One region of the Micromonospora sp. DT178 genome, then DNA from elsewhere that is predicted to be linked to it. Evidence: riboswitches for the same ligand, from Rfam matches in the RefSeq annotation. Region 1 holds a riboswitch; the other holds the start of a gene.
The links. A riboswitch is a leader RNA that binds a small molecule or an ion and turns the genes downstream of it on or off. The one in region 1 is predicted to bind thiamine pyrophosphate.
Positions count from the first base shown of each region.

Region 1 (5,254 bases):
AGGGTGTACGGGTTGGCCGCCGCGAGCTTGGTCAACCGCAGCCGGGACAGCAGCCCGTCCACCGTGGCCCGGACCGCCGCCTCGGGCTGGCCGGTGCGGCGCGGGCCGAGCGCCAGCTCGTCGAACACGGTGTTGGTGACGAACTGGTGCTCCGGGTCCTGGAAGACCGAGCCGATCCGGTGGGCCAGTGCCGGGGCGCGCCAGCGGTGCGGGGGCGTGCGGGCGTCGCCACCGGCCAGTGCCGTCGTCGCCGTGACCCGGCCGGCCCCGGGCTTGAGCAGGCCCCCGAGCAGCAGGGCGAGGGTCGACTTGCCGGCCCCGTTGGGCCCGAGGACGGCGAGCGCCTCGCCGGCGCGTACCGCCAGGTCGACGGGGGCCAGCCGGGGCGGCAGGCCGAGCCGGTCGGCGGCGAGCAGCACGTCGCCGGCCGGCGTGGTCGCGTGGCGTGGCGGTACCGGGCGGCCGGGCACCCAGACGCCCTCGTCGGCGAGCGCGTCGCCGTGCGTGCCGAAGACGGCCTCGGGCGTGCCGTCGGCGCGGACGCCGCCGCCAGGTTCGAGCACGACCACCCGGTCGACCAGGGGCAGCGCCTCGGCGACCCGGTGCTCGACCAGGATCAGCGTGGTGTCGGCGTCCAGCGCGCCGGCCACCGCCGCCCGGATCAGCGCCGCGCCGGTCGGGTCGAGGTTGGCGGTCGGCTCGTCGAGCAGCAGCAAACCGGGGCGCAGGGCCAGCACCCCGGCCAGGGCGAGCCGCTGCTGCTCGCCGCCGGAGAGCGCGGCGGTGGGGCGGTCCCGGGGGTACGGGAAGCCGACCCGGGTGAGCGCCTCGTCGACGCGGGGCCAGATCTCCCCGGCGGGGGTGCCGCGGTTCTCCAGCCCGAACGCCACGTCGTCGCCGCTGCGGGCCATCACGAGCTGGGTCTGCGGGTCCTGGAAGACGATGCCCACCCGCTCCCGGCCCTTGCGGGGGTCGAGCCCGTTGATCTCGACGGTGCCCTCCTGCTCGCCCGAGTCCTCGGGCAGCAGCCCGGCCAGCGCGGCGAGCAGCGTGCTCTTGCCGGCCCCGGAGGGCCCCAGCAGCAGCACCCGCTCGCCGACCTCGACGCGCAGGTCGACCCCCCGCACGGCCCACGCCCGTCGCCCGGCGTGCCGCCACCCGAACCCCCGCAAGGTCACCGCCCCCACCGCAACCCCTCCCTCCCGGCCCGCCCGCGAGCGTCGATCATGAGGTTGGCGGCAGCCACGGAGATCCACATCGCCGTCAACCTCATGATCAACCTCGATCCCGGTGGGGGTGGGGGTGGGGTCAGACGGGGGTGCGGTCGCGGGCGGCGGGGAAGCGGTCCAGGGCGCCCGTGGTGGCCAGGGCGCGGGTCAGGGCCCAGCCGCCGGCGCCGGCGACGACGGTGGCGCTGACGATGGTGAGCAGGGCGTACGGGATCCGGTAGCTGCCCAGGGCGTACTCGCTGTTCCAGACGAAGAAGTCGAACAGGGCCGCGCCGAGGCCGGTCAGCGCGCCGGCGATCAGCGCGGTGGGCAGCCGGAACGAGCGGTACCGGAACGCGGCGAAGGCCAGCTCGGCGCCGAGCCCCTGGATCAGGCCCTGCACGATGGTGACGCCGCCCCACTCCGAGCCGAGCAGCGCGGAGACCGTCGCCGCCACCGCCTCGCAGAAGAGCGCCGCGCCGGGCTTGCGGATCACCAGGCCGCCGAGGACGGCCGGGACCAGCCACACGCCGTACATGATCGCCTGGCCGGCGGGGAAGAACGCGAACGCCGGGTCGACGGCCCGCCACAGCAGGCCCCAGGCCCAGAAGATGACGCCGAAGGCCACCGCGATCACGGCGGCGACGACGACGTCGACGGTACGCCACCGGGTGGCGGTGTTGTTGTCTCTCATGATTGCTCCCAGTCCCGAACGAGAACCAGGAGAAGACGCACGCCGCGCCCGGAACGTGCCGGACGTCGACGCGGCTGGAGGTCGACCGAACTCCCTGCGCTGGCATTACCCAGATCAGGTTCGAGGGTCTGCGGGCGGTGCCCGCACTCTCAGCGCTGTGCGCTCCCCTGTCGGATGTGAAGTTGTGGCCCGACGCTAACACCTTTGAAGATCATCGGGCAAAGTGATCTTTGCGCAGCTCACCAGCGCGTTCGATCGACGCCCCCGATCCCGGCCCGGTACTCTCGGGCGGCCACTGGGAATCCGGCAGAGGGACACGTACGTGACATCCGAGGCTGACCGCCGCGCGCCGGACGGGCCGCACCCCGGAGCGGTGGACGTGGCCGCCCCGGGCGTACGCGAGGAGACGCCGGCGGCGCCCCGCGGCCCGGAGCGGCAGATCGGGTCGGTGGAGGTCCTCGCCGGCCTGCTCATCCTGCTGGTCCTCTTCCGCGAGCCGCTCGCCCGCGCCCTCTCCGCGCCCCGGTTGCAGACCTGGACCACCGTCTTCGTCTCGGTCATGGTGCAGGCGGTGCCGTTCCTGGTCTTCGGGGTGCTGCTCTCCGCGGTGATCGCCGTCTTCGTGCCCCGGTCGTTCTGGGCCCGGGCGCTGCCGCGTCATCCCGCGCTCGCGGTGCCGGTGGCCAGCGCGGCCGGCGTGGTGCTGCCCGGCTGCGAGTGCGGGGCGGTGCCGATCGCCGGGTCGCTGATCCGGCGCGGGGTCACCCCGGCCGCGGCCCTGGCGTTCCTGCTCGCAGCCCCGGCGATCAACCCGATCGTGCTCACCGCCACCGCAGTGGCCTTCCCCGACGACCCGGCGATGGTCCTGGGCCGGGCCGTCGCGAGCCTGGTCGTCGCGATGGTGATGGGCTGGCTGTGGCTGCGCCTCGGCCGGGCCGACTGGATCCGGCTGCCGCGCCGGCCGGAGCTGGATGACGGCTCGCGCGGGCGGGCGTTCTGGGGGGCGGTCCGGCACGACGTCACGCACGCCGGCGGGTTCCTGGTGATCGGCGCGGCGGCCGCGGCCACGATCAACGTCGTGGTGCCGGAGCGCTGGTTGCAGACGCTCGCCGACGACCCCGTGCTCTCGGTGCTCGCGCTGGCCGCGCTCGCGGTGCTGCTCTCCCTCTGCTCCGAGGCGGACGCCTTCGTCGCCGCCTCGCTGTCGCAGTTCTCGCTGACCTCCCGACTGGTCTTCCTGGTGGTGGGGCCGATGGTTGACCTCAAGCTCATCTCGATGCAGGCCGGGGTCTTCGGCCGGCGGTTCGCGCTGCGGTTCGCCCCGACCACCTTCGCGGTGGCCGTCGCGGTGGCCGTCGGGACCGGGGCGGTGCTGCTGTGAACCGGCAGGCGCAGGCGGTCGTCCTGCTGCTGCTCGGGGGCGCGGTTGTCCGGGCCAGCCTCACCGACCTGCACCTGCGCTACGTCAAGGAAGGGCTGCGGCCCTTCCTGATCGCCGCCGGCCTGCTGCTGGTGGCCGCCGCGGTCATGACCCTCTTCTACGAGCTGCGCCCGCTCCTGCGACGCACGCCCGCCGGCCACCACGACGGCCACCACGCTCAGGGCGGCCAAGGCGGCCACGACGCTCAGGGCGACCACGACGGGCACGACGGCGATGGCGGGCACGACGGCCACGGCCACCACGAGCCCCGGGTCGGCTGGCTGCTGATCCTGCCCGTGCTGGGCCTGCTGCTGATCGCCCCGCCGGCCCTGGGCTCGTACGCGGCCGGGCAGGCCGGCACCGCCGTCACCACCCGGCAGCAGCCGTCCGACTACCCGCCGCTGCCCGACGGCGATCCCGTGCGGGTGGCCGTGCTCGACTACGCCTCCCGGGCCCTGTTCGACCGGGGCGCCTCGATCGGCGAGCGCCGGGTCCAGCTGACCGGCTTCGTCACCATCGGCCCCGACGGCCGGCCGCTGCTGGCCCGGATGGTGCTCTCCTGCTGCGCCGCCGACGGGCGGCCGGTCAAGCTGGGGCTGACCGGCGCGGCCCCCGACGGGCTCGCCGACGACACCTGGATCGAGGTGACCGGCCGCTACAGCGAGCGCATCGCCCGCGACCCGGTCAACGACGCCGAGATCCCCTACCTGGACGTGGAGTCCTGGCGGCAGGTGCCCGTCCCCCGGCAACAGTACGAGTGACCCGTGGGCCCGGCAGTCCCGGGCGGCCGGGTGCGGCGCTGGGTAGGCTCACGATCATGCGGATCGAGGCCCGGGGGTTCACGTTCGACGTCCGCGTCGGCGGACCGGAGGGCGGCACGCCCGTCCTGCTGCTGCACGGCTTCCCCCAGCACGGCGGGGAGTTCGACGACGTGGTGCCCGCGCTGCACGCCGCCGGCCTGCGCACGTACGCGCCGGACCAGCGCGGCTACTCGCCGGGCGCGCGGCCCGAGGCCGTCGAGGCGTACCGGCTGCCGGAACTGGTCGCCGACGCCGTGGGCCTACTCGACGCGCTGGGCGTCGACGCGGCGCACCTGGTGGGGCACGACTGGGGCGCGATCGTGGCCTGGGCCGTCGCGGCCCACCACCCCGAGCGGGTCCGCACGCTGACCGCGGTCTCCGTGCCGCACCCCGGCGCCATGGCGTGGGCGCTGGCCGAGGACGCGGGGCAGAAGGCGCGCTCGGCATACATGACGGTGTTCCGCAAGCCGGGCACGGCGGAGAAGGCGCTGCTGGCGCTGAACGCGACCGGGCTGCGCCGGATGCTGCACGGGGTCGGCGACGACGCGCGGGTGGCCGCGTACGCGGACCCGATGCGCGAGCCGGGCGCGCTGACCGCCGCCCTGAACTGGTACCGCGCGATGTCCCGCCGGGACCTGGCCGCCACCGGGCCGGTGACGGTGCCGACCACGTTCGTGTGGAGCGGTCGCGACATCGCGATCGGCCGGACCGCCGCCGAGGCGTGCGCCGAGCACGTGACCGGGGACTACCGCTTCGTCGAGCTGCCCCGGGTGAGCCACTGGATCCCCGACGAGGCGCCCGCACCGCTGGCCGAGGCGATCCTGGCCCGGGTGCACGACCCGGTCTGACCTTCCCCGCGACGCCGGCCGGCGGACGCCGGCCCACCCCTGACGGAGGTACGACATGGACCGAGCAGACACGACGGTGAAGGCCGAGGACTTCCTGGCCGTGGTAACCGACACGATGAACCGGGTGGCCGAGAGCCAGCGCGAGGCGGTGGGGCGGGCCGCCGACCTGATCGCCGAGGCGGTACGCGCCGACGGCGTGGTGCACGCGTTCGGCACCGGCCACTCCGAGGCGCTGGCCATGGAGATCGCCGGGCGGGCCGGCGGGCTGGTCCCCACGAACCGGA
Region 1 is NZ_JBNCKV010000022.1:83,727-88,980, forward strand. Features, by position in the region: gene ACLQ22_RS29195 (ABC transporter ATP-binding protein) at 1-1,187, opposite strand, end outside; gene ACLQ22_RS29200 (ECF transporter S component) at 1,309-1,902, opposite strand; TPP riboswitch at 1,976-2,081, opposite strand; gene ACLQ22_RS29205 (permease) at 2,342-3,283, shown strand; gene ACLQ22_RS29210 (TIGR03943 family putative permease subunit) at 3,280-4,083, shown strand; gene ACLQ22_RS29215 (alpha/beta fold hydrolase) at 4,140-4,970, shown strand; gene ACLQ22_RS29220 (sugar isomerase domain-containing protein) at 5,026-5,254, shown strand, end outside.

Region 2 (5,254 bases), on a different contig from region 1:
AGGCGCGTTTCCTGGTGCTGCTGCTGGAGCTGTCCGGCGCGACGCTGCTGCTGCTCGACGAGCCCACCGACAACCTCGACCTGGCCTCGGCGGAGGCGCTGGAGGCCGGGCTGACGGCGTTCGAGGGGACCGTGGTGGCGGTGACCCACGACCGCTGGTTCACCCGCTCCTTCGACCGGTTCGTGCTCTTCCGGGGCGACAACGAGGTGGTGGAGACCCCGGAACCGGTCTGGGACGTGGCGTGATCCCCGCCGACCTGGCCGACCGCCTCTGCGCGGTCGGCGGGGTCGTCGCCGTCGCCCTCGGCGGCAGCCGGGCCCGGGGCGAGCACCGGCCCGACTCCGACTGGGACCTCGGCCTCTACTACCGGGGCGAACTGGACGTGCCGGGCCTGCGCGCCGTCGCCGCGACCGTCGCCGACGAGGAGGTCGAGCTGACCCCGCCCGGCGGCTGGGGGCCGTGGGTCGACGGCGGCGGATGGCTGCGCGTCGGCGGGGCGGCGGTCGACTGGATCTACCGTGACCTCGACCGGGTGCACCGGACCTGGGCCGACTGCCGGGTCGGCCGGTACGAGATCGGCGTGCAGGCCGGGCACCCGCTCGGTTTCTACTCGTCCGCCTATGCGGGTGAGGTGGCGCTCTGCCGCGTGCTCGGCGACCCGACCGGTGAGCTGACCGCGCTGCGGGAGGAGACCCGCGCGTACCCGCCGGCCCTGGCCGACGCCCTGACCGCCGGCGGGTGGGAGGCCCGGTTCCTGGTCGACGGTGCGGCCAAGGCCGCCGTGGCCGGCGACGGCGGATACGTGGCCGGCTGCCTGTTCCGGGCGATCGGGGTACTCGCCCAGGTGCTGCATGCCCGGGCGGGGCGGTGGCTGGTCAACGAGAAGGGCATGATCGCCGCTGCGGGACGGCTGCCCGGCGCGCCGCCCGACTTCGCCCGGCGGGCGCAGGCGCTGCTCGGCGCGGTCGGGCACACGCCGGACGAGCTGGCCGGCACGCTCGCCGCCGCCCGCCGGCTCGTCGCCGACGTGCTCGACTGACGGTCCACGACGTACGCCGGACGGCTTCGCCGTCGGTGCGCGTGGTTCCTGCGTGGGCCTCGTGGTCCGCGGGTGCGTGGGTCGTGCCTGGGCCTTGCGGCCCGCGGGGCCTGGTTCGGCTTCGCGGTCCGTGCGTGTGGTGGGCTTCGCGGTCCGCAGCGTGCGCCCGGCGGCCGGCATAGGGTGGATCTCGTGACTGAGATGACCTACCGCCGGTTGGGCGACTCCGGGCTCGTGGTGTCCGTGGTCGGCATCGGCTGCAACAACTTCGGCCGCAAGCTCGACCTCGACGGCACCCGCGCGGTGGTCGACGCCGCGCTCGACGCCGGGATCAACTTCTTCGACACCGCCGACATCTACGGGGAGCCGCAGGGCGGCTCCGAGGAACTGCTGGGCCAGGCGCTCAAGGGCCGGCGCGACGACGTCGTGGTGGCCACCAAGTTCGGCATGGACATGAACGGCCTGAACGGCCCCGACTTCGGCGCCCGGGGTGCCCGTCGCTACATCGCCCGGGCGGTGGAGGCGTCGCTGCGCCGGCTCGGCACCGACCACATCGACCTCTACCAGATGCACGAGCCCGACCCGGGCACCCCGATCGACGAGACGCTCGCCGCGCTCGACGACCTCGTCCGGGCCGGCAAGGTCCGCTACCTGGGCAACTCCAACTTCGCCGGCTGGCAGATCGCCGACGCGGACTGGGTGGCCTCGTCGAACGGCCGGTCCCGGTTCATCAGCGCGCAGAACCACTACAGCCTGCTGGAGCGCGGCGTCGAGGCCGAGGTGGTGCCGGCGTGCGAGCGCTTCGGCCTCGGGCTGCTGCCGTTCTTCCCGCTGGCCAACGGGCTGCTCACCGGCAAGTACAAGCGCAACGAGGCCCCGCCGGCCGGCAGCCGCCTCGCCGGTGGCGGCCGGTACGCCCAGCGACTCGCCGCCGCCGACTGGGACACCATCGAGGCGATCGAGGCGTATGCCGCCGAGCGGGGGCTGTCGATGCTCCAGGTGGCGATCGGCGGGCTGGCCGCCCAGCCCGCGGTGACCTCGGTGATCGCCGGCGCCACCACGCCCGAGCAGGTACGCGCCAACGCGGCGGCGGGCACCTGGCAACCCGCCGACGAGGACCTGGAAGCCCTGCGCGCCGCCCTCTGAGCCACGTCGACACCGCCCCCGGCACCGCAGCACTGCGGCACCGGGGGCGATGCGCTGCCACCACGTCACCGCCGCCATCGGGGCACACCAACGCGACGCAAGTGCCGCGCGGCACCCACCGCCCCCGGGCCATCCCGCCACCCACACCCAGCGGTGGCTCGGTGGAACGGCACGAGTGTCACGCGTCCCCGGAAACACCCGCCATGTTCCACTGACGGTCGAGTTGCACGGTGCACCCCTACGCCGCGGTGCAATGGCGGGTGCCGCCGCGCGCGTGGCTGGGTGGAACGGCACGGGTGTCATCCAGTACCTGAAACACCCGCAGCGTTCCACCGAGGCCGGCGAGGTGGTGGTGGGTGGTGTTTCGGCGGGGTCGTCCACCGAGGGCGGTGGTCGGGTCAGGTGGAGGGGTGGCGTTCGCGGAGGGCCTGGTGCACCAGGGCGACGGTGCGAGTGGGGTGCCGGAGCACGTCGTCGGCGGTGAAGCGCAGGACGATCCAGCCGGCCGCGCGCAGGGCGTTCAGCCGGGCGACGTCCTGGCGGAAGTGGGCGCGTTCCCGGTGGTGGTCGCCGTCGTACTCGACCGCGACGCGCAGGGCGGGCCAGGCCAGGTCCACCCGGCCGACGAACCGCCCGTCGGCCTTGCGAACGTCGTGCTGGGCGACCGCTGGTGGCAACCCCGCGTCGAGCAGGAGCAGCCGGAGGCGGGTCTCCATCGGAGACTCGGCCAGCGGCTCCGCCAGCGCCAGGACCTCCCGAAGCAGGGGCAGGCCGGGCCAGCCGGACCGCGCGTCGGCGTACGCGCGCAACGCGGCGAGTTTCACCGCCCGGCGGTGCAGCAGCGCGTCGACGGCGACCAGGGCATCGTCCCGGGGAGCCCGGCGGCCCAGGTCGAAGGCGGTGCGCAGGGGAGTGGTGACGGGCAGCCCGCCGAGGCGCGTGCGATCGGAATCCGGCACCACCGACCGGTGCACCCGAAGACGGGGGTGGGCGCGCATCCGCGCGGCGCGTGGCAGCAGCACGGTGACCGGCGCGTTCCGGCTGAGCAGGTCGACACCCACAGGTACGCGGCGCTGCGGCCGGCGATCGCCCCGCCGACCGGCAGCGACAGTGCGACCGCATCGCACCACATCCGGTGGTCGTCCGGCCGGTAGCCGTCACGGTGCACGTGGACGTCGGGGAGGAGCCGCTGCCAGGACGGCCCGCGCAGCATCGTCCAGGTCAGCAGCCCTTCGGCGATGGCGGTGCTGGCCCGGAACGGCAGGAAGGCGAGGCGGGGCGGCACCCGGACGGCGGAGGGCATCCGGACAGCATCGCGTGACGGTACGGTCACGCGCCGCCCCGTCCCTCGGGTTCGGGCTGTCGGTGTGAAATCCGTAGCTCGACCTTGGCGGATCCGGCGATCCGTCGTACGGTGACACCCGCAAGTGACCCACGGGAGCCCGGTACACCGGGCTGAGAGGGGGGCTGTGAGCCCCCGACCGTCGAACCTGATCCGGGTAATGCCGGCGCAGGGAGGAGTGTTGCCGTGCCGTCCCTTGGGCGACTGCATCTCATCACCGACACCCGACCCGGGCGGGATCCGCTCACCGTGCTGCGGGCCGCCCTCCCGGTGGCCCGCGCGGAACTGGTCGTGCAGGTCCGGGTGACCGACGACGCCACGGACCGGGAGGCGTACGACCTGGCCCGCCGGGCGGTCGCGCTCTGCGCCCGGTACGACGCCACCTGCCTGGTCAACGACCGGCTGCACGTGGCGCTGGCCGTGGGCGCCGCCGGCGGGCACGTCGGCGCCGACGACCTGCCGGTCGGGGCCGCCCGCCGGGTGCTCGGCGCGACCGCCGTGCTCGGCGCGACCGCCCGGGAGCCGGGGACGGCCGCCGAGGCGGTCGCCGCCGGGGCCAGCTACCTGGGCGTGGGCCCCTGCCACGCCACCCACACCAAGACGGGGTTGCCGTCGCCGATCGGTCCGGCCGGGGTACGCGCCGTCGCCGACGCCGTGGACGTGCCGGTCGTCGCGATCGGCGGGGTGACCGCCGCGAGGGTGCCCGCGCTGCTGGCCGCCGGGGCGTACGGGGTGGCGGTGGTGGGAGCCCTCTCCGGAGCGGCGGATCCGGCCCGGGCGACGACGGAGCTGCTGGGAGCGCTGGGGTGCTGAACCGACCGGACGTCGCCGTGGTGGGGGCGGGACCGGTCGGGCTGGCGATCGCCTGGCGCTGCGCGCAGCGCGGACTGCGCGTCGTCGTGCACGACCCCGCCCCCGGATCCGGCGCGTCCCACGTCGCCGCCGGCATGCTCGCCCCGGTCGCCGAGGCGTACTTCGGCGAGCACGAGCTGACCGGGCTGCTGACCGCCTCCGCCGCCCGCTGGCCGGCCTTCGCCGCCGAGTTGACCGCCGCCACCGGCCTGGACGTCGGCTACCGGAGCGAGGGCACGCTGATGGTCGGGCTCACCGCCGACGACCTGGCCGAGGCGCGCCGGCTGTGGGCGTACCAGCAGGGGATCGGGCTGCCGGTGACGCCGCTGCGCCCGTCGGCGCTGCGGGACCGCGAGCCGGCGCTGGCCCCCCGGGTGCGCGGCGGGGCGCTCGCCGCCACCGACCACCAGGTCGACCCGCGCCGGCTGGTGCCGGCGCTGCGCGTGGCCGCCGAGCGGGCCGGCGCCACGCTGGTCCCCGTCGCCGTGCGCTCCCTGTCCGACGTGGACGCCCACGTCACGGTGGTCGCGGCCGGCTGCGGCGCCGCGGCCCTGACCGGGCTGCCGGTGCGGCCGGTGAAGGGGCAGGTGGTCCGGCTCCGCGCGCCGGGCGGCGGCGCGCCGGGCTTCCGGCACGTCATCCGGGGGTACGCCGACGGCGAGCACGTCTACCTCGTGCCCCGCGACGACGGGGAGGTGGTGGTGGGCGCGACCGTCGAGGAGCGCTCCGACACCGACGTGTCCGCCGGGGCGGTGCTGCGCCTGCTGCGCGCCGCCGTCGACCTGCTGCCCGAGCTGGCCGAGTACGACCTGGTCGAGACCCTCGCCGGCCTGCGCCCCGGCACCCCCGACAACGCCCCGATCCTCGGCCCGCTG
Region 2 is NZ_JBNCKV010000002.1:381,598-386,851, forward strand. Features, by position in the region: gene ACLQ22_RS05615 (ABC-F family ATP-binding cassette domain-containing protein) at 1-245, shown strand, start outside; gene ACLQ22_RS05620 (nucleotidyltransferase domain-containing protein) at 242-1,039, shown strand; gene ACLQ22_RS05625 (aldo/keto reductase) at 1,223-2,185, shown strand; gene ACLQ22_RS05630 (endonuclease domain-containing protein) at 2,584-3,246, opposite strand; TPP riboswitch at 3,611-3,719, shown strand; gene thiE (thiamine phosphate synthase) at 3,714-4,340, shown strand; gene thiO (glycine oxidase ThiO) at 4,334-5,254, shown strand, end outside.
Region 2: linked by a shared signal. The riboswitch ahead of thiE (thiamine phosphate synthase) and the one ahead of ACLQ22_RS29200 (ECF transporter S component) in region 1 are both predicted to bind thiamine pyrophosphate.